3 regions of the Pseudarthrobacter sp. NPDC092419 genome follow, and region 2 is predicted to be linked to each of the others. Evidence: riboswitches for the same ligand, from Rfam matches in the RefSeq annotation. Region 2 holds a riboswitch; each other region holds the start of a gene.

Region 1 (6,428 bases), on a different contig from region 2:
GGGTGAATATCTCCGCCAGACAATTGCAGGACCCCTCGATCTTCGACGAAGTCCAGAAGGCAATAGCCGCAGTAGGAATCCAGCCGGACGCCGTCGTGCTTGAAATTACCGAGTCCGAACTGGTCGGTGACCTGGATGGCTCCGTCCAGGTCCTGGAGCGGCTGCGGAAACTGGGGGTGGGAATAGCTGTGGATGACTTCGGAACGGGATATTCCGCCCTCAGCTACCTCAGCCGCATTCCGGCCAACGTCATCAAAATCGACCGGTCTTTCATCAGGCCGCTGGGACGGGAAGGCGCTGCACGCGCACGCGCCCTCGTCGCCGCCATCATTTCCATGGCTGCCGCGCTGGACCTGGTAGTGGTAGCCGAGGGTGTTGAAACTGACGGCCAGGCGGCCGAGGTAGCAGGACTGAACGCTCGGCTGGGCCAGGGCTACCACTGGTGCCGGCCCCTTCCCGGCGCCGCAATCGAGGAGTGGCTGCGTACGCAGTACGCCTGGGTAGCCGCGGAGCGTGCACAGGGCCGTGACTGCCTTAGATTTGCTTCAGCGCCTGTTCAAGATCGCCGATAAGGTCGCTCACGTCCTCAAGGCCCACGGACAACCGGACCACTCCGTCAGTCAGCCCGATGGCCGCGCGTCCCTCCGGACCCATCGCGCGGTGCGTGGTGGTGGCAGGGTGCGTGATGAGCGACTTTGCGTCGCCCAGGTTGTTGGAAATGTCAATGATGCGCAGCCCGTCCAGCAGGGCGAACGCCGCGTCCTTGCCCGTCCGGCCGGCGCCCGCTGCCAGTTCGAACGTCAGCACTGTCCCTCCGGCCCGCATCTGCCTGGCCGCCAATTCGTACTGGGGATGTGATTTCAGCAGCGGGTACTTGACCCACTGGACTGCAGGCTGTTCCTCCAGCCACTTTGCCAGCCGCAGTGCTGTGGAGGAAGAGTGGTTCACCCTTAGTGCCATGGTCTCCAGGCCCTTGGTCAGCACCCAGGCGTTGAACGCCGACAGTGCGGGGCCGGTGTGCCGCATCAGCTGCTTCACGGGCCCCTCGATGAACTCCTTGGTGCCCAGGATCGCTCCGCCCAGCACCCGGCCCTGCCCGTCGATGTGCTTGGTGCCCGAGTAGACGATGACGTCGGCGCCCAGGCCGCCGCAGCGCTGCAGCAGGGGCGTGGCAAAGACATTGTCGACGACGACCGCGGCCCCGGCGGCATGCGCCAGGTCGCTGACCGCAGCAATGTCCACGATTTCCTGCATCGGGTTGGACGGGGATTCAAAGAAGACGGCAGTAGTGGGCTGCGACAGGGCCTCGCGCCACTGGTCCAGGTCCGGGCCGTCCACGAACACCGTCTCCACACCCCACCGGGGCAGGATTTCGTTGAGAATCACGAAGCAGGACCCGAACAGGGAACGGGCGGCAACCACGCGGTCACCGGCAGCCAGCAGGGCACCCAGGGCGGTGAATACCGCGGACATGCCGGACGCCGTCGCAAAGCACGCCTCGGTTCCCTCGAGGAGGCGCAGCCGTTCCTGGAAGGTGGCCACAGACGGGTTGCCGTAGCGGGAGTACACGAACCGCTCGTCTTCGCCGGTGAATGCGCGCTCGGCGGCGGCGGCGGATTCGTAGACGAAGCCGGAGTTCAGGAAGACGGCCTCGGACGTTTCCTGGAAGTTGGTGCGGTCCAGGCCGCCGCGGACAGCCTGGGTGTCAGCGCTCCAGGTGGCGGCATCCGGGTTGAACGTCACTCGGAGATCCCCAGGTTGGTGGGCAGGCCGCTGTTCTTCCAGCCGTTGACCGTCCGCTCACCGTGCCGGTCAGGGACGCCCTCGAACCCTTCAAGGATGTTGTACGACGTGAAACCGGCCTGCGTGGCAGCGATGGCGGCCGAGATGGAACGCTGGCCGGAGCGGCACAGGAAGAGCAACTCGGCGTGGGGGTCCTCCGGCGCCTGGCTCCGCAGGTCATTGATGAAGTCAGGGTTGGGAATCCCGCCGGGAAAGGTCCACTGGATGAACAGCGGGTCGTTGTCCGTGGCGTTCGTGTCCGGGATGCCGATGTGCGCCCATTCGCCTTCGGTGCGTACATCCACCAAGATGGCGCCCTGCTCCAGTTTGGCCCAGGCCTCGTGCGGCGTGAGGTCGCCTGCGTAGCTCACGCGTGTCCCTCGCCGTCGAACTCGAGGTCCGGAGATTCCAGGTCTTCGACGGCGGTGGCCACGGCGGCGTCTGCGGAGGCGATGGCGGACGGCAGGATCAGGGCCTGCGCCACGATGACTCCCGTGCCGTTGAACGTGGCCGCCGGGCTGCCGTGCAGGACGTAGCCCTCGGAGAGGGCGGTCGAAATACGCTCACAGAAGGCGCGGTCATCGGGGCCCGTAATCAGGCGGTAGGACAGTTTTTCTTCAGGGGCGGATGCGTCAGACACGACAGAACTCCTTCTCTCACGCTTGCAGCTCGAATGGGTCGATATGCCGAGTATTCACCTGAGGCACCCCGCCGCGAAAGGGAGGGTTGCCGACCGGCCAGTCAGGGCTTGGCGCCGGTTCTCATTACTCCCCCAAAACGTAACATCCGGGGCGCACCCCGGCACCGCCGTCGTCGTCATGTTCCGTAACTGAAATGTGCGCGCCGGCAAGGAAGACAGGGATCCCGCGTCTGCGGCGTGGCGGCGGAGCAGACGTGACGCATCCCATATACTGCAGCCTGCATGGCCTCTGGTAAGGTAACGCTAACCTTCCTTTTGTGTTCGTTTCGTGCGGCTTCGGCCGTTTCTTTCAGGAGTGCCTCCTCATGCATCGACCCAAGCTTCTTGCTGCCTGCGCCGCGTTGACGGTGTCCGCTTTGGCCTTGAGCGGCTGCGGCGTGCTGGGCATCGGCAAGGAGCCGGCGGACCTGCAGATCTATTCGGCCCGCCATTACGACCTTGAGGGCGCGTTCGGCGAGTTCACCAAGGAGACCGGCATTTCCGTCGAGTTCATCACCGGCGATGACGCGGAGCTGCTGGAGCGGGTCAAGGCCGAAGGAAAAGACACCCCCGCGGATATCTTCATGACCGTTGACGCGGGCAACTTGTGGAACGCCGGGCGGCAGGACGTGCTTGCCAGCGTTAAGTCGCCCGCCCTTGAACAGGCCGTACCGGCCGACCTGCGGGACCCCGACGGAAAGTGGTTCGGCCTCGCGATGCGCGCCCGCACCATCACCTACAACCCGGAGAAGGTGGATCCGGCCGAATTCGATACCAAAGACACCTACGCCGGCCTGGCCGACGCTAAGTGGAAGGGTCGCCTGTGCATGCGCGACGCCACCTCTTCCTACACCCAGTCACTGGTTGCCGGCCTGATCGACCTCCACGGCAAGGAAAAAGCCCTTGAGATCGTCAAGGGCTGGGTGGCGAACGACGTGGACATCATGAGCAACGACGTCCTGCTGCTCGAGGCGATCGACGCCGGCGCGTGCGACGTTGGCATTAACAACCACTACTACCTGGCCCGCAAGCTGGAATCAGACCCCAACTTCGGCGTTGACCTGTTCTGGGCCAGCCAGGCGGGTGCGGGAACTCACGTGAACATCTCCGGTGCGGGCGTGGTGGGGAACTCGGACAATCCTGAAAAGGCCCAGCAGCTCATTGAATGGCTGGCAACCAAGGGGCAGAATGCCTTCGTGGACGCGAACCACGAGTTCCCCGTGAACCCGTCCACCAAGCCCGAGCCGCTGATCGCAGGCTTCGGCGACTTCAAGCGCATGCCCCTGAACGCCGAGGCTTACGGCGACCTGAATGCCGAGGCCACCGAGCTGCTCGCCGAAGCGGGATATAAGTGAGCCGACCGGCTGTCCTGACCGCATCTGCCGCGCCGGCCAGGCGGCGGATGCTCGCCGGAAACGGGCGGCCGCTCTGGTCCGCGCTCGTCCTGCTGGTGGCCGCCCTGGTGGCAACGCCCGTTGTAGCCGTCCTCGTGGACGGTATCGGCACGCTGGGCAGCGGGACCGTGCCGCGCGACCTCGGCGCAATGGTGCTCACCACCGTGCTGCTGATGGTCGGCGTCGGTGCCGGAACGCTGCTGGTGGGGGGCGGACTCGCCTGGCTGGTCACCGCCTACACCTTTCCGCTCCGCAACGTCCTTTCCTGGGCCCTGGTGCTTCCGCTTGCGATGCCCGCCTACATCCTGGGCTTCGTGTTCCTTTCCACCTTCGACGTCGGCGGTCCGGTACAGGCCTTGCTGCGGTCAGTCTTCGGCCCCGGCGCCTGGCTTCCTGAGGTGCGGTCCCTGCCGGGCGCGATCCTGGTGATGTCGCTGACGCTCTACCCCTACGTCTACCTCCTGGCCCGCACGGCGTTCAGCGAGCAGGGTGCCGCCACCTACGATGCTGCCCGCACCCTGGGCGCCAGCCGTGGCCGGACCCTCTGGCGCGTCCTGGCGCCGCTCGCCCGGCCGTCCCTTGCCGCTGCCCTGGCGCTGGTGATGATGGAAACCCTCACGGACTTCGCCACCGTCCAGTACTTCAACGTCCAGACGGTCTCGGTGGGCGTGTACCTGGTGTGGAAGGGAAGCTTCGATTTCCATGCCGCCACCCAGCTCTCCGTCCTGGTCCTCCTCTTCGCCGTGGCGGTGCTCGCCGCTGAGCGCCTGTTCCGCGGCCGGTCCCGGTTCCACCAGAAAGCCGGCAGGGGAGAAGGGCTCCAGCCACGGAAACTGTCCGGCTGGGCCGGGTGGGCCGCAATGCTCGCGGGCGTGGCTGTCCTCTCCGCGGGCTTCCTGCTTCCCCTTGCCCGGCTGGCCGCCTGGGCGGTTGGCGAGGCCGTGTCGTCCGCCGCAGGACCGATGCTTGACCCGCGTTTCCAGGGCTACCTGCTGAACAGCATGGTGGTGGCGGCGATTGCGGCCCTGGCGTGTGCGGCCCTTGCCTTGGCCATCGGACACAGCGTGCGCCTGGGCGGCGGACGGGTGGTTGTTTCGGCAGCGCAGGCCACCACTTTCGGCTACGCCGTTCCCGGAGCCGTGATCGGCATCGGCGTCCTCATCGCCTTCGCCAAGCTCGACGAACTCGTGGAAGCTGCCGGCGTGCCCGGCGGTACCGGGCTGCTGGTGACCGGCTCGGTGGCCGGCATCCTTGCCGCGTACGTGGTCCGTTTCCTGGGGCCCGCCTACCAGGCCGTGGACGCGAGCTTCGCCAAGATCTCACCAGCCTTGACGGCGTCCGCGTTGAGCCTCGGCGCCACTCCGGGACGGCTGCTGGCCCGGATACACCTCCCCCTGGCCCGCCGCGGAGCGGCCGTGGCCGCCGCCCTCGTGGCCATCGACGCGGTTAAGGAACTGCCGATCGTCCTGCTCCTGAGGCCGTTCGGATTCACCACCGTTTCGGTGTGGGTGTATGAGCTGGCCCGCGAGAACTTCTGGGAAAAGGCGGCCCTGCCAGCCCTGGGCATCGTGGCCGTCGCCATCATTCCGGTGTATTTCCTCTTCCGGCGGACTGCCGGCCTGCGTACCGGGGCGGGGGCATCATGAGCAGTCTGACGAACAGCGCTATCGCCAACGGAACACCCTCCCTGGAGCTTGCGGGCGTCAGCATGAGTTACGGCAAGGTCGCCGCTGCGGCGTCCATTGACCTGACAGTGGCGCCCGGCGAGCTGGTCAGCGTCATCGGACCCTCAGGGTGTGGAAAATCCACCATGCTTCGGCTCATCGCCGGGCTGGAACGGCCCGATGCCGGCACCATCACCATTGCCGGCGAGACCGTTGCCGACCGGCGCCGGTTCCTGGAGCCGGAACACCGCCGCGTAGGCCTGGTGTTCCAGGAGCATGCGCTCTTCCCCAACATGACCGTGACCAAGAACGTCGCCTTCGGGCTGAACCGCATGCCTGCCGCGGAGCGCCGGAAGCGGGTTGCCGAGGTGCTGGACATCGTCCGCCTGGGGCACCTGGCCGGACGCTACCCGCACGAGCTTTCCGGCGGAGAACAACAGCGAGTGGCGCTGGCGCGCGCCCTGGCGCCCCGCCCCGCCGTCGTACTCTTGGATGAGCCGTTCTCCAGCCTGGACGAAACGCTCCGCGGCCGCGTGCGAGCCGACATCGTCACTGCGCTGCAGGAGAGCGGAACCACGGGCCTGTTCGTCACCCACGACCAGACCGAGGCGCTGTCCGTGGGGCAGCGCGTGGTGGTGATGCGCGCCGGAGCCATCGAGCAGAGCGACGTACCGGAGAAGGTCTTTGAACAGCCGGCCACGCGCTTTGTGGCTTCCTTCATGGGTGATGCCGACTTCCTTCCAGCTCATGTCCACAACGCGCTGCTGACCTGCGAGATCGGCGTCGTCTCCACCGTTCCCGGCTGGGGCGGGTGCGATGTCGACGTCGACGTGGTGCTGCGGCCCCACGAAGTGGCGCTCAGCCTTGATCCGGCCGGTACCGCCGAAGTGATATCGCTGGAATACAGGG
Region 2 (6,428 bases):
CCCGCGTACATCAGTGCGTGGAAGATCAGGCCGATGGTGATGGCGGCCAGAATGATCATGTCGTTGGCAGTGTCCATCATGGGGAAGGCGAAGAAGCCCCAGGTACCGCCGAGGATCGCACCGGCCATGTAGACCGGGCGGCGGCCGAAGGCATCGGACATCTTGCCCACCAGCGGCACGGTGCAGAAGTGGATGAAGTGGGCCACCAGCAGCAGGAGCAGGATGCGGGAGGTGTCCGTCTCCACGACCACTTTCAGGTAGGTGATGGAGAACGTCACCACGAGGTAGTAGAGGATGTTCTCGGCGAAGCGCAGGCCCATGGCCGTGAAGACACCGCGCGGGTAGCGGCGGAAGACCTCAGCCACGCCGTAGCCCTTGTTCTCAACGGCGACTTCCTTGCGGGCCTCGATGAAGATCGGGGCGTCCTGGACCTTGGTCCGGATGTAGTAGCCGATGATGACGATCACGGCGGAGAGCCAGAACGCAACACGCCAGCCCCAGCCGAGGAATGCTTCCTGGGACAGCGTGGAGGACAGGGTGAAGAGGACGCCGGTAGCCAGCAGGTTGCCCATCGGCACCGCAGACTGCGGCCAGCTCGACCAGAACCCGCGCGACTTGTTGGGGCTGTGCTCGGCCACCAGCAGGACGGCACCGCCCCACTCGCCGCCGACCGCAAAGCCCTGGACGAACCGCAGGAACACCAGGAGGGCGGGCGCCCAGTAGCCGATCTGGGCGAACGTGGGAAGGCAGCCCATGAGGAAGGTGGCAACGCCAACCATGATGATGCTGAGCTGCAGCAGCTGCTTGCGGCCGAACTTGTCGCCAAAGTGGCCAAAGACAATGCCGCCGATGGGGCGGGCAACGAACCCGACGGCGTACGTCACGAAGGCGGCGATGATGCCGTCCAGCTCCGTACCCGAGTTGGGGAAGAACGTCTTGCCGAATACGAGCGTGGCGGCTGAGGCATAGAGGAAGAACTCGTACCATTCAACGACCGTGCCGGCCATGGAAGCCGTGACGACCTTCTTCAGGCCCGTGGACTTGACGTCGGGCTCCCCGACCCGCCCTGCGGCGGACTTTTCCGTACTCATTAATGAACTCCTTCGGCGTCTACGTCGACACCAGATGCGACCAGGATGTGGCGATGCGATGTGAGGTACACAACATACCGCCGATTCACACGAGTATGGTCTGCTTATGGCTGCAAGCTCAACGGCAAATAGTGCAGAAGGCCTCTGCATAAATGCACAGGGAGCGCGCGGAAGCCCGGAGTTAATCTTCGAGATGGTCGCGCAGCTGGGCGCCCAGCTGGCCGATTTCGGTCAGGAATCCGTCGTGGCCGATGGGCGCAGAGATGATGTGGACATCCACCTCGCCCGGCAGTGCGGCGGCGAGCTCGTGCGACTGCTCCGGGAAGTACAGCCGGTCGGTATCCACCGCGGCCACGAAGAATTTCGCGGTGGCCCGGCTCAGGCTTTCGGCCAGGGACCCCCTGCCGCGGGTGACGTCGTGGCTCATCAGCGCCTCAGTGAGGGCGATATAGCTGTTGGCGTCGAAGCGCCGGACCAGCTTGCTGCCCTGGTGGTCCAGGTAGCTTTCCACTTGGTAACGGCCGCGGCCGGAAAGCGTTTCGGCCTGCAGCGGTGCTTCGCCGGACTGCGGACTGCGGCCGAAGCGGCCGTCAAACTCCCGGGCTGAGCGGTAGGTAATGTGGGCGATCCGGCGGGCCAGGGCCAGGCCGTCCTCGGGGGACGCACCGCCGTAGTAGTCGCCGTCGTTATAGTTCGCGTCCTGACGGATGGCGAGCGTCTGGGCCTGGGCAAAGGCGATCTGCTCGGCCGTACTAGCGGCCCCGACGGCGATGACCGCGCAACGCTGCACACGCTCAGGGTAAGTGACGGCCCATTCCAAAGCCCGCGCACCGCCCATGGACCCGCCCAGCACGGCGAACCAGGACCGGATGCCCAGTTGGTCGGCCAGCCGCGCTTCCGCCACGGTGCTATCGCGCAGGGTCACCAGCGGGAAGCGGGAGCCCCATGGCTTGCCGTCGGGAGCGGGCGACGACGGCCCGGTGGACCCGTAGCATCCGCCCAGGATGTTGATCGCCACCACGAAGAATTTGTCGGTGTCGACGGGCGCGCCCGGGCCGGCCAACTCTTCCCACCAGCCGTCCTCGTCCGTGTCGCCTCGGGTCACGTGGGTGCTGCCGGTCAGTGCATGTTCAATGAGGACGGCATTGGAGCCGTCGGCATTGAGCGTGCCCCATGTTTCATAGGCAAGGATGACGTCCGGCAGGAAGCCGCCGGCTTCCAGTTCCAGCCCGCCAATGCCTGCATACCGGACCACGCCGTGCCGGGGCCCCGCGGTGCGGGGAACGGTGACTGTCATGTGCAAAACCTCTTCTACGCGCTTGCCCGCCGCCGGAGGGCCGGCGGGCCAGGTCCTCACCCGGGGCACCCCGCCGCGGTAGGAGGGTTGCCGGCCAGCAAGCCGGGGCTGTTGCTGGCACTCATGACCTCCCTCGAGTGTATGAAAGATCCCCCCAGCGGCGCCACGCGTGTGACCCGTTATGACATCCGCCGATACACCGGCATCCGACCCGCGGCGCTTTGCGCCAAGGGTTCCGCCCCCATTTCCAAGTAAGGCAAACCTAAGCTGAGAGCCTGATCACAAAGTGCCAAGATGTTGCCATGCGCATGGATCACGTCTCTTACGCCTGTGAACACGATGGCCTGGCGGCCACCACTGAACGGATTTCCTCCGCCCTGGGCGTCGAGGCAGTCAAGGGCGGGGTACATCCCCGTTTTGGAACGCGCAACATGATCATCCCGCTGGCGGGACACAAATACTTGGAGGTCGTGGAGGTCCTGGACCACCCGGCTTCGGACAAGGCACCGTTCGGCCAGGCTGTGCGTGCCCGTTCGGCGGCTGGCGGCGGCTGGATGGGCTGGTGCGTCGAGGTGGACGACCTGGCACCGTTCGAGGAGCGTCTGGGCCGCTCGGCGGTCAACGGCAACCGCAAGTTCCCGGATGGCCGCGAGCTGGTCTGGAAGCAGATCGGCATCCTTGGCCTGATCGCTGACCCGCAGGTGCCCTACATGCTCAAGTGGGAGGGCGACCCGTCGCTGCACCCCTCGAATGCCTACAACAGCAGCCTCAAGATGCGGTCGCTGACCATCGCCGGCTCCCCCGAGCGCGTCACCGAATGGCTCGGCGAGCCGGTAGAGCGCCCGCTGGAAGACGTTGCCGTGGACTGGGTGGCGCCGCACGGCACCCCGGGCATCCTGTCAGTGACGTTCGAGACTGCCACCGGCGCCGTCACGATCTGACCGCACCACAGCTTCGGCCGCCATCAGCGGGTGACAATGGCGTCACCCACCGATGGCGGCCGAATCCTTTTAACCAGGCCCCTCCGGTCAGCCCAGGCCCACCGCACGGCCGAAGAGGCTGAAGCCGACGAACGCGACCGTATCGAGCAGGGCGTGGGCGATCACCAAAGGCATGACCCTCCGTGTCCGGGTGTACAGCCAGGCGAAGACGATGCCCATCACCACGTTTCCGATGAAGGGTCCGAACCCCTGGTACAGATGGTAGGTGCCGCGCAGCAGGGCGCTGGCGCCAATGGCGGCCGGGACGCTCCAGCCGAACTTGCCGAACCGGTCCAGCAGGTAGCCCACCACGATCACCTCCTCCACCAGCCCGTGGCGCACCGCCGAAAGAACGAGGACCGGGACCGTCCACCAGTAAGCGTCCAGTGCGCTGGGGATGATGGCCGTGGTGATGCCGAGTGCCCGGCCCGCTGCGTAGAGCCCCAGCGACGGCACCCCGATCAGCGCAGCCAGCCCCAGGCCGTGCAGGATGTCACGGCCTGGGCGGGACAGGTCCAGGCCCAGCTTCCGGAACGCAGATCCGCTGGAAGGAAGCCCTTCGGAGGCGGTCCGCCGCTGGTCCGTGAGGAAGTAGATCACCAGCAGCACCGGGACCAGGGCAAAGACGATGTCCAGCAGCTGGTAGGTCAGGTCGAAGTACTCGCGGCTGCTCTGCTGGCGGTTGAGCGTGGACGTGCCCTGCGCCAGCGGCGCCCGGGACATCTTGTCCAGGAGCTGGACCACGGAGTACACGGCGGACTGACCCAGGGACAGGCCCAGGACAATGAGGACTTCGAAGGTGAGTCGTCGGTGTGATGAGACCAGCATGTCAGGCAGGCGCCACGATCACTTCGGTGCCCCGGGCTTCAAAGGCGGCCTTGTCCCGTGCGGAAATCCCCGAGTCGGTGATCAGCCGGGTGAAGTTATAGCCGTGCATGGTGGCGAAGGCGCGGACGCCCACCTTTGACGAATCGGCCAGGACGTAGGACACCCGGGCCCGGCTGGCCAGGAGGGCATTCACGGAAGCTTCCCCTTCGCCGGTGTTGGTGGGCCCCACCTCGGGATCGATTCCGTTGACGCCGATAAACGCGATATCCAGCACTACCTTCTGCATGATGATGTCCGTGTAGGGGCCCACCAGTTCATAGGACCGGGGGTTGAGGATTCCACCCGTCACCATGACCTTGATGTTGGGCCGGACGGCCAGCTGCCCGGCGATGTTGATGGCATTGGTGACCACAGTAAGGGTGGGCTGGTTTGAGGGTGCATTGAGGTCCTCGCGGGTGGCCAGGATCTGGGCCAGCGCCGTGCTGGTGGTGCCGCCGCACAGGCCGATGACGGCGCCGGGGCTGATGAGCGCGGACGCGGCCTGGGCAATCTGCTGTTTGGCCTCCGCGTGGTCGTCCCGGTTGTACCGGCCGGGCAGGTCGTAGGCCAGGGCACCGGTGGTGGCCCCGCCCCGGGTGCGCGTCAGCAGCCGTCGCTTGGCCAGGCTGTCCAGGTCCCGCCGGGCAGTAGCGGGCGAGACGTTCAAGGTGGTAACGATTTCCTCGACTTCCACCTGGCCGGTCCGGGCCAGCAGGTCCAGGATCGCCGTGAGTCGGTCGGTACGGGTCATGCTGGAAGCCTCCGGGGGTTGCAGTCTGGGGCGGTGCCGGCTGCTACCCCACCCGCACGCCGGCCCGCCACACAGCGTACGTCAGCGGCATGCCCGGACGGTAGGCGAGATGCGTGGCGGAGGGGGCGTTCAGCAGGTGGAGGTCCGCGCGGTGTCCGACGGCGATGGATCCCACCGCGCGTTCGCCGTCGGCATCCTTGCCGGTGTCCCGGTGGAGGGCCAGGGCGCCTCCGTAGGTTGCGGCGCGGACGGCTTCATGCACGCTGAGCCGCATTTGCAGCACCGCGGTGGTGACGCAGAAGGACATGGAGCTGGTGTAGGAGGTGCCGGGATTGCAATTGGAAGCCAGCGCCACCTGGACGCCGGCGTCCAGCAGGGCGCGGGCGGGAGCCAATGGCTGGCGGGTGGAGAGGTCGCAGGCCGGAAGGCACGTGGCCACGGTGCCGCGCCGGCCCGATCCTGTGGCGGGATCCCAGCCGGTCCAGGTGCCGGCGAGCGCTGCAACGTCCTGTTCGGAGAGGTAGTTCACATGGTCCACGCTGGCCGCGTCGAGCTCGACAGCCAGCTGGACGCCCGGGCCTTCGCCCAGTTGGTTGCCGTGGACACGCAGGCCCAGGCCGGCGTCGCGGCAGGCCAGCAGCACCCGGCGCGACTGTTCGGCGGTAAACGCGCCTTCCTCGCAAAATACGTCGGCCCATTTCACGTAGGGGCGCACGGCGTCCAGCATGGGGCCGCAGACCAGGTCCGTGTACGCATCCGGGTCCTGGCCCGCGGGGACCAGGTGCGCGCCGAGGAAGGTCACTTCGTCGGCGACGGTGGATGCGATGCGGGCGCTCCGGGCCTCGTGCTCAATGTCGAGGCCATAACCGGTCTTGGTTTCCAGGTACGTGGTGCCCTGCGATGCCGCTTCCGCCACCCGCCCCATGGCCAGCCGGGTCAGGTCGAAGTCTGAGGCTTGCCGCGTGGCGCCCATGGTGACGCCGATGCCGCCGGCAGAGTAGGACTCCCCCGCCATGCGTGCCTCGAACTCCGCGGTGCGGTCCCCGGCGAAGACCAGGTGGCTGTGCGAATCCACCCAGCCGGGCAGCAGGGCACGGCCTCCGGCGTCCACGGCCTCGTCGGCGGCCGGGGCGCCTGCCGCGGAACCGATCCAGGAGATCCGTTCGCCTTCCACCACCACGGCCGCGCCTTTCAGGACCCGGTGTTCCAGGTCCTGGGTCATCAGCTCGGCCACATTGGTGATCAGCGTACTCATGCACTCCATTCTTCAGCGCCGAATGGACCATCGGGTGGCGGCCACAGCCTGTCCTGTCCGGGATTCCGGACTGCCTGCGGCTCCCTGCCCGGCCAAGATTTGCCCGGCCGCGAGTTCGGCCAGGGCCGAGGAGGTCTGGAAGCCGTAGCCGCCCTGGCCGGCCAGCCAGTAGAAGCCCGGGGCTTCA
Region 3 (6,428 bases), on a different contig from region 2:
GTCACCGTGCGGGTCCCGCAGGGGATGGCCCAGCTTCGCTGAGACCCGTTCGATGAATGTGTCGGAGACTGCGTGCTCCAGCAGTTCAGCTTCGTCGTGGACTTCGTCCCAGCTGTAGCCGAGTTGCTGCACGAGGTAGGTCTCGATCAGCCGGTGCCGCCGCACCATGGCCAGCGCGAGCCGTAGCCCGGCATCAGTCAGGGTGATGGCGCTGTAGGGCTTATGGTCCACCAGGCCCTGGTCCTTGAGCTTGCGGACCATCTCGGATACCGAGGAATTTGCGACACCCAGACGCTGCGCAAGCTGCGAGGAAGTGATGGCCTTGTCCTGCCACTCCGTGAAGGAGTAGATGACCTTAACGTAGTCCTCGATGGAGGAGGAGGGCGCGCTGGTCTTCACAGCTCAAGCCTACCGGGTCCGGGGCGGCACAGCATGGTGGGTTCAAGCCTTCGCTGCGCGCCATGAGAGCGTCAGGTACGGCAGCTTCAGGTCAAGCCCGGTTGCGTGGCCCAGATGGTCATGCAGGTACCAGTCCAGGTTGGCCAGCACCTTGGCGCGGGTTGCCTCGCCTGCCCGAAGGTAATAGCTGCGTGATTTGGCCAGCTCCATCAGGTCCTCGGTGGTTACGGTGTCCTGCCAGTGCGTGAGATGCCCCTCGAGCCCTGTGAATTCCGGTCCAACCACCGGCCGGAAATCAGGTTTGTAGACATCGCCGGCGTGCATGATCCGGGACAGGCGGTGCACCCACGGCACCGACGTGTCCAACTGGTTCCACACGAGTCCCAGGGTGCCGCCGGGCCGCAGCACGCGCGCCAGTTCGGTGCTTGCCGCGAGCGGATCGCACCAGTGCCATGCCTGGGCCACAGTGACGACGTCGAACGCCGCTTCAGGAAGGCCGGTCGCCTCCGCAGTCCCCGCCACAGCCGTGGCAGCAGGGCAGTGGAGCTGCAGTTGGGCCAGCATGTCCGCGGACGGATCGATGGCCGTCACCTTGAGGCCACGGTCCAGGAGCAGCGCGGTGAACTTTCCGGTCCCTGCGCCTACGTCCAGCGCATCCCTTGCTCCGGGAGGGACCAGCCAATCGGCGGAGTCCTGCGGATACCCGGGCCGCACGCGCTGGTAGTGGCTGCCGCCGGAGCGGAAGCTGCTGCCCAGCTCCCGGCGCCGCCCGTGATCCATCTTGGGGCCACCCCGAACCACGTGCGGCCTCCTTCAGTCCATGCCTTGCGGGTTCTTTCGAATTTACAGTATGGACCGGTGGCTCAGCGCCTTGGGTGCCGGTGCCCTCAGCTGTCGGTGCAGGGAGCCGCGCCGGCGGTGCCGGGGGTGTTCGGCGCCCAGTGCGGGTAGGTCCGGGTGTCGTTCGCCGGCACCCAGCGGCCGGCGTCCACCACGTAGTCCCAGCCCAGCCCGGTGGTCTTGAGTGCTTCGATTCCCGCCAGCAGGCGCTGCGCGTCCTCCAGCCGGGAACCCACGCCGAAGCTGGCCCGCAGCGACCCCGACGGCAGTCCCAGCCGCTTGAGCAGCGGGTGGGCGCAGAACCGGCCGTCGCGCAGGCCCACGCCGTGCTCGGCGGACAGGTAGGCCGCCACGAGTCCGGCGTCGTAGCCCTCCACCGAGAAGTTCACCACGCCGATGGTGTCCGTTTCCGGGTTGGTGTCCTTGAAGATCTGGTGCACCGTCACGCCGCTGATCTGCTGGAGGCCCTCCACCAGGAAAGACCGGACGGCTGACTCATGGGCGTGCCAGCGCTCCTGGTCCAGCCCGGCGATGACCTGGGTGGCGCGCGCGAGGGTGGCGGCTCCGAGGACGTTAGGCGAGCCACCCTCATGGCGGGCCGGTCCGGTGGCCCAGCGGACGCCGTCGAGCCGTGCTTCCTTGACGGCGCCGCCGCCGGCAAGGTGCGGGACGCCCGCGTCCAGCCAATCGGGACGGCCTACCAGCACCCCAGCGCCGAAGGGCGCGTAGAGCTTGTGCCCCGAGAAGGCGAGGTAGTCGACGTCGTCTGCTGTGATGTCAATCCGACGGTGCGGTGCGAGCTGGGCGGCATCAACCACGATCCTGGCGCCATACTGGTGGGCGAGTGCCGCAAGGGCGCGCACCGGCAGGATTTCCCCGGTGACATTGGACGCTCCGGTGACTGCCAGCAGGATAACGCCACCTTGCTCCAGCTCGGCGCGGACTGCGTCCAGGGTGTCGGCGATGGTGTCCGCTGCCACGATGCTTCGGTGCGGGACGCCCTGCCACGGCAGCAGGTTGGCGTGGTGCTCGATATCCAGGTACAGGACATCGCCGGCCGGGCGGCCGTCGGCTACGGGCAGGCAGCCGGCCAGCAGGTTGAGCGAATCCGTGGTGTTGCGGGTGAAAATGACGGAATCGTCCGGCCGTCCGCCCACGAAGTCGCGGACGATGTCCCGGGCGTTTTCGTACACGGACGTACTGATCTGGGACGCGTAGCCGGCGCCGCGGTGCACGCTGGCGTAATACGGCAGGATTTCGTTCAGGTAGGCCGACACCACCGAAAGCGCGGGGGCGGAGGCGCCATAGTCCAGGTTGGCATAGCGGACGTGACCGCCGGTGATCAGGGGCGCCTGGATTTCCGCGCCGGTGACGGCAGCCAGCGGACGGGCTGCGGCGGCGGCAATGGAATCGGCAGGCGGGGCCGCAACGGCGGGGGCGACAGTGGCAGTTGTCACAGAGACCTCACTGGGAAAGGACTCCACAAACAGGGAATCCGCGCTTGCCGCATCCGCTCCGGACCGGCCTGGTCGTCACCCGGGGCACCCCACCGCGAATGGAGGGTTGCCGGCCAGCAAACCGGGGTTTAGCGCTGGCACTCGTGACCTGATTAAGAGCGTAGGACATTCCAGCGGGCAAGGCTGAAGCGGAGCGAAATGTTAAGGCCTTTGTTACGCCCAGCTGCCAAAGGCGTGTTTCGGCGAAGATTACGACGACGGACGACTCCGTTCGCGGCGCCCGTCGTCGTAATCTTCGGTCCGGAGAGTCCGGCGGCCTACAGGAGGTCGTCCAGGTAGGGGTTGAGCCGGTGCAGTACTTCGGTGTGCAGGATGGAGTTGGTGGCCAGGGCATTCCCGCCGAAGGGCCCGTCCTGGCCTTCCAGTGAGGTGAAGCGGCCACCGGCTTCCACCACGATGGGCACCAGCGCGGCCATGTCATAAAGGTTCAGTTCCGGCTCGCAGGCAATGTCCACGGAACCCTCCGCCACCATGCAGTACGACCAGAAGTCCCCGAAGGCCCGGGTGCGCCAGACGTCCTCGGTCAGGCCCAGGAACTCGTCGAGGTTGCCCCGCTCCTTCCAGCCGCCCAGGCTCGAGTAGGACAGCGACGCGTCCGCCAGATTGGAGACGTTGGAGACCCGGAGCCGGCTTGCTGCCGCCAGGGACCGGCCGGTGTAGGAACCCATGCCCTTGGCACCCCACCAGCGCTTGCCCAGGGCGGGAGCGCTCACCACACCAACCACCGGTTCACCCTCGTCCACGAGGGCGATGAGGGTGGCCCAGACCGGCACGCCGCGGACAAAGTTCTTCGTCCCGTCGATGGGGTCGATGATCCACCGGCGCGAACCATGGCCGGTGCTGCCGAATTCCTCGCCGAGCACGGCGTCGCGTGGCCGGGAACGGGAGAGCTGGCCGCGGATGGCCTCCTCGGCGGCCTTGTCCGCGTCGGTGACCGGCGTTAGGTCCGGCTTGGTCTCCACATGGAGATCGAGGGCCTTGAAGCGGCTCATGGTCTGGTCATCCACGGAGTCGGCCAGGACATGGGCCAGGCGCAGGTCATCGTTATAGCTCGAAGCGGGTTGGATCATAGTTCCAAACTACCGTCTGCGCGCGGATCTGCTGGGAGATCGGGTGTCAGGTGACGCTTCCGAGTTCCTTGGCTTCCTGCGCCTCGTTGCGCGGATCCGCACCGAGCAGACGGCGCAGGGATGCCAGCCGGGCGGGCCCGGTGGGTCCTGCGTGCCCGTCGTTGACCCACGCATCGAGCCCGCAGTCCACGGCGGCGGCGGTGTGCTTGCAGCCCCGCTCGCAGTCCTCGATCCCGGGGGAGAGATCCGGAAAGGAACGCAGGATCCGGTCGGGGTCCACGTGGGCGAGCCCGAACGAGCGGATGCCGGGGGTGTCAATGATCCAGCTGCCAGGGGGAGCCTCTGCAAGCCGGAGGGCCAGCGCGGACGAGGAGGTGTGGCGGCCGCGGCCCGTGACCGCATTGACGCCGCCCGTCGCGCGTTCCGCCCCGGTCAGGGCGTTGACCATGGTGGACTTGCCCACGCCGGAATGGCCCAGCATCACGGTGACCTTGCCGTCCAGATGGGCCCGCAGCCGGGCGACGGCGCCGCTGTCCAGCCGGGCGGATAGGCCGTCGTCGGAGCGGGCGTCGATTCCCGAGGCGCGGTCGTCGGCCGTCCGGCTGATGATGACGGGGAACTCAAGGTGCGTGTAGTTCGAAAGGAGCTCCGCAGGATCCCTGACGTCCGCTTTGGTAACCAGCAGGATCGGCTCGATGCCGGCGTCGTACGCTGCCACCAGGGCGCGGTCGATGAACCCGGTGCGCGGCTCCGGGTTGGCCGCGGCGACAACGATGACCAGCTGGTCCGCGTTGGCCACCACTGCGCGCTCAATAGGGTCGGTGTCGTCGGCGCTGCGGCGCAGCAGGGTGCGGCGGTCCTGGATCTTCACCAGGCGCGCCAGCGTATCGGGCTCGCCGGAAACGTCACCCACCAGCGAAACGAAGTCGCCGGCAACCACCGGGGAGCGCCGCAGTTCACGCGCCCGGGCCGCGACGACCACGCGCTCGGACGGGGAATCCTCGTCCACAACGGCCGTATAGCGACCCCGGTCCACCGTGATGATGCGCCCCGTGACAGCGTCGTCGTGGCTGGGCCGGTCCTTGGTGCGCGGCCGGGAGCCTTTCTTGCTGGGCCGGATGCGGACATCCGACTCATCCCAGGAGTCAGTGCTCCGAGCCACTGCCCGAACCCTCCGCCCCTTGCGCGAGCATCTCGGACCAGAGCCTGGGGAAGTCCGGCATCGTCTTGCCAGTGGTGGCGATATCCTCCACCTCAACTCCGTGGACGGCAAGGCCCAGGATGGCGCCCGCGGTGGCCATCCGGTGGTCCGCATAAGTGTGCACGACGCCGGCGCGCAGCGGAGCGGGGCGGATCATCAGCCCGTCGCTGGTCTCCTCGGCGTCGCCGCCCAGCCGGTTGATTTCAGTAACGAGCGCGGCGAGCCGGTCCGTTTCGTGGCCGCGCAGGTGCGCGATACCGCTCAGCCGGGATGGCCCGGAGGCAAGGGCGCACAACGCCGCCACGGTGGGGGCCAGTTCGCTGGTGTCGGCAAAATCGCCGCCCTTGATCTCCGGACCGCCGGTGACCGTCAGCGTGCCGTCGCGGAGGGTGACGTCCGCCCCCAGCTCAGCGAGGATGCTGCGCCACAGGTCGCCCACCTGTTGCGTCTGTTCGGGCCAGTCCGGGATCCGCACGGTTCCGCCCGTGGCCAGGGCCGCGGCCAGGAACGGCCCCGCGTTGGAAAGGTCCTGCTCGATCCGCTGGTCGAAGGCGCGGATGGGCCCGGGTTGCACCACCCAGTGGTTGGGCTTGGAATCATCCACCTGCACTCCGGCGCCGCGGAGAACGGCGACGGTCATGTTGATGTGGTCCAGGCTCGGAACCGTGGCGCCGGCGTGTTCCAGATGCAGTCCCTCGGTGAAACGGGCGCCCACCAGCAGCAGGGCGGAAACAAACTGGGAGGACGCGCTGGCGTCGATCACGAGGTGCCCGCCGCGGACTTCCCCGGTGCCTTCCACCACGAACGGAAGGGACGACGGCGTGCCCCCGCCTTCTGCGGTAACCGCCACGCCCAGCCCCAACAGGGCCTCGATGATCGTTCCCATGGGCCGCTTGCGCGCGTGGGGATCGCCGTCAAACACGCTGGTGCCGTTCCGGAGCGCTGCGAGCGGCGGGACGAACCGCATCACCGTGCCGGCCAGGCCGCAGTCGATGGCCGCGTCCGCAGCCGGCGCGCCGGCACGGGCCGGAATGACCTCGAGGTCCGGCCCGAATGCCCCATCACCCGGAACCTCGGTGATGGTGGCCCCCAGCTGGCGCAGGGCGTCGATCATCAGGGCCGAATCCCTGGAATGCAGGGGTGCGCGCAGGCGGGACGGGCCGTCAGCCAGTGCGGCAAGCACCAGATACCGGTTGGTCAGCGACTTGGAGCCAGGGACCTGGACGGTGGCGTTGACAGGCCGCGATGCGAACGGTGCGGGCCAGTGGGGGAGTGCTCCGGTGCCGGCCGGTGCTGCGGGTGCTGCGGTCATTCGGCTTTATGCCCCCGTGGCGTGCCCGACGGCACGGCGAACGGCTTTGTCGGCCTTGTGGATCTTTTTGTTGGTTGTCCTGCGTGCAT

What was found. A riboswitch is a leader RNA that binds a small molecule or an ion and turns the genes downstream of it on or off. The one in region 2 is predicted to bind S-adenosylmethionine.
Region 1: another riboswitch for S-adenosylmethionine. It lies ahead of ACIQC0_RS14205 (DUF1737 domain-containing protein); the one in region 2 lies ahead of ACIQC0_RS00785 (homoserine O-acetyltransferase).
Region 3: another riboswitch for S-adenosylmethionine. It lies ahead of ACIQC0_RS15155 (aminotransferase class V-fold PLP-dependent enzyme); the one in region 2 lies ahead of ACIQC0_RS00785 (homoserine O-acetyltransferase).

Annotation. Positions count from the first base shown of each region.
Region 1 is NZ_JBIVQF010000009.1:105,925-112,352, reverse strand. It holds gene ACIQC0_RS14220 (EAL domain-containing protein) at 1-572, shown strand, start outside; gene ACIQC0_RS14215 (O-succinylhomoserine sulfhydrylase) at 535-1,743, opposite strand; gene ACIQC0_RS14210 (rhodanese-like domain-containing protein) at 1,740-2,153, opposite strand; gene ACIQC0_RS14205 (DUF1737 domain-containing protein) at 2,150-2,422, opposite strand; SAM riboswitch class IV at 2,436-2,551, opposite strand; gene ACIQC0_RS14200 (extracellular solute-binding protein) at 2,788-3,816, shown strand; gene ACIQC0_RS14195 (ABC transporter permease) at 3,813-5,501, shown strand; gene ACIQC0_RS14190 (ABC transporter ATP-binding protein) at 5,498-6,428, shown strand, end outside.
Region 2 is NZ_JBIVQF010000001.1:158,119-164,546, forward strand. It holds gene ACIQC0_RS00780 (MFS transporter) at 1-1,091, opposite strand, end outside; gene ACIQC0_RS00785 (homoserine O-acetyltransferase) at 1,273-2,388, opposite strand; SAM riboswitch class IV at 2,402-2,517, opposite strand; gene ACIQC0_RS00790 (VOC family protein) at 2,691-3,329, shown strand; gene ACIQC0_RS00795 (CPBP family intramembrane glutamic endopeptidase) at 3,417-4,196, opposite strand; gene ACIQC0_RS00800 (DeoR/GlpR family DNA-binding transcription regulator) at 4,198-4,986, opposite strand; gene hutI (imidazolonepropionase) at 5,030-6,241, opposite strand; gene ACIQC0_RS00810 (NAD(P)/FAD-dependent oxidoreductase) at 6,254-6,428, opposite strand, start outside.
Region 3 is NZ_JBIVQF010000011.1:1,829-8,256, forward strand. It holds gene ACIQC0_RS15145 (metal-dependent transcriptional regulator) at 1-399, opposite strand, end outside; gene ACIQC0_RS15150 (class I SAM-dependent methyltransferase) at 442-1,200, opposite strand; gene ACIQC0_RS15155 (aminotransferase class V-fold PLP-dependent enzyme) at 1,287-2,696, opposite strand; SAM riboswitch class IV at 2,732-2,845, opposite strand; gene hisN (histidinol-phosphatase) at 3,014-3,826, opposite strand; gene rsgA (ribosome small subunit-dependent GTPase A) at 3,873-4,988, opposite strand; gene aroA (3-phosphoshikimate 1-carboxyvinyltransferase) at 4,972-6,339, opposite strand; gene ACIQC0_RS15175 (DoxX family protein) at 6,346-6,428, opposite strand, start outside.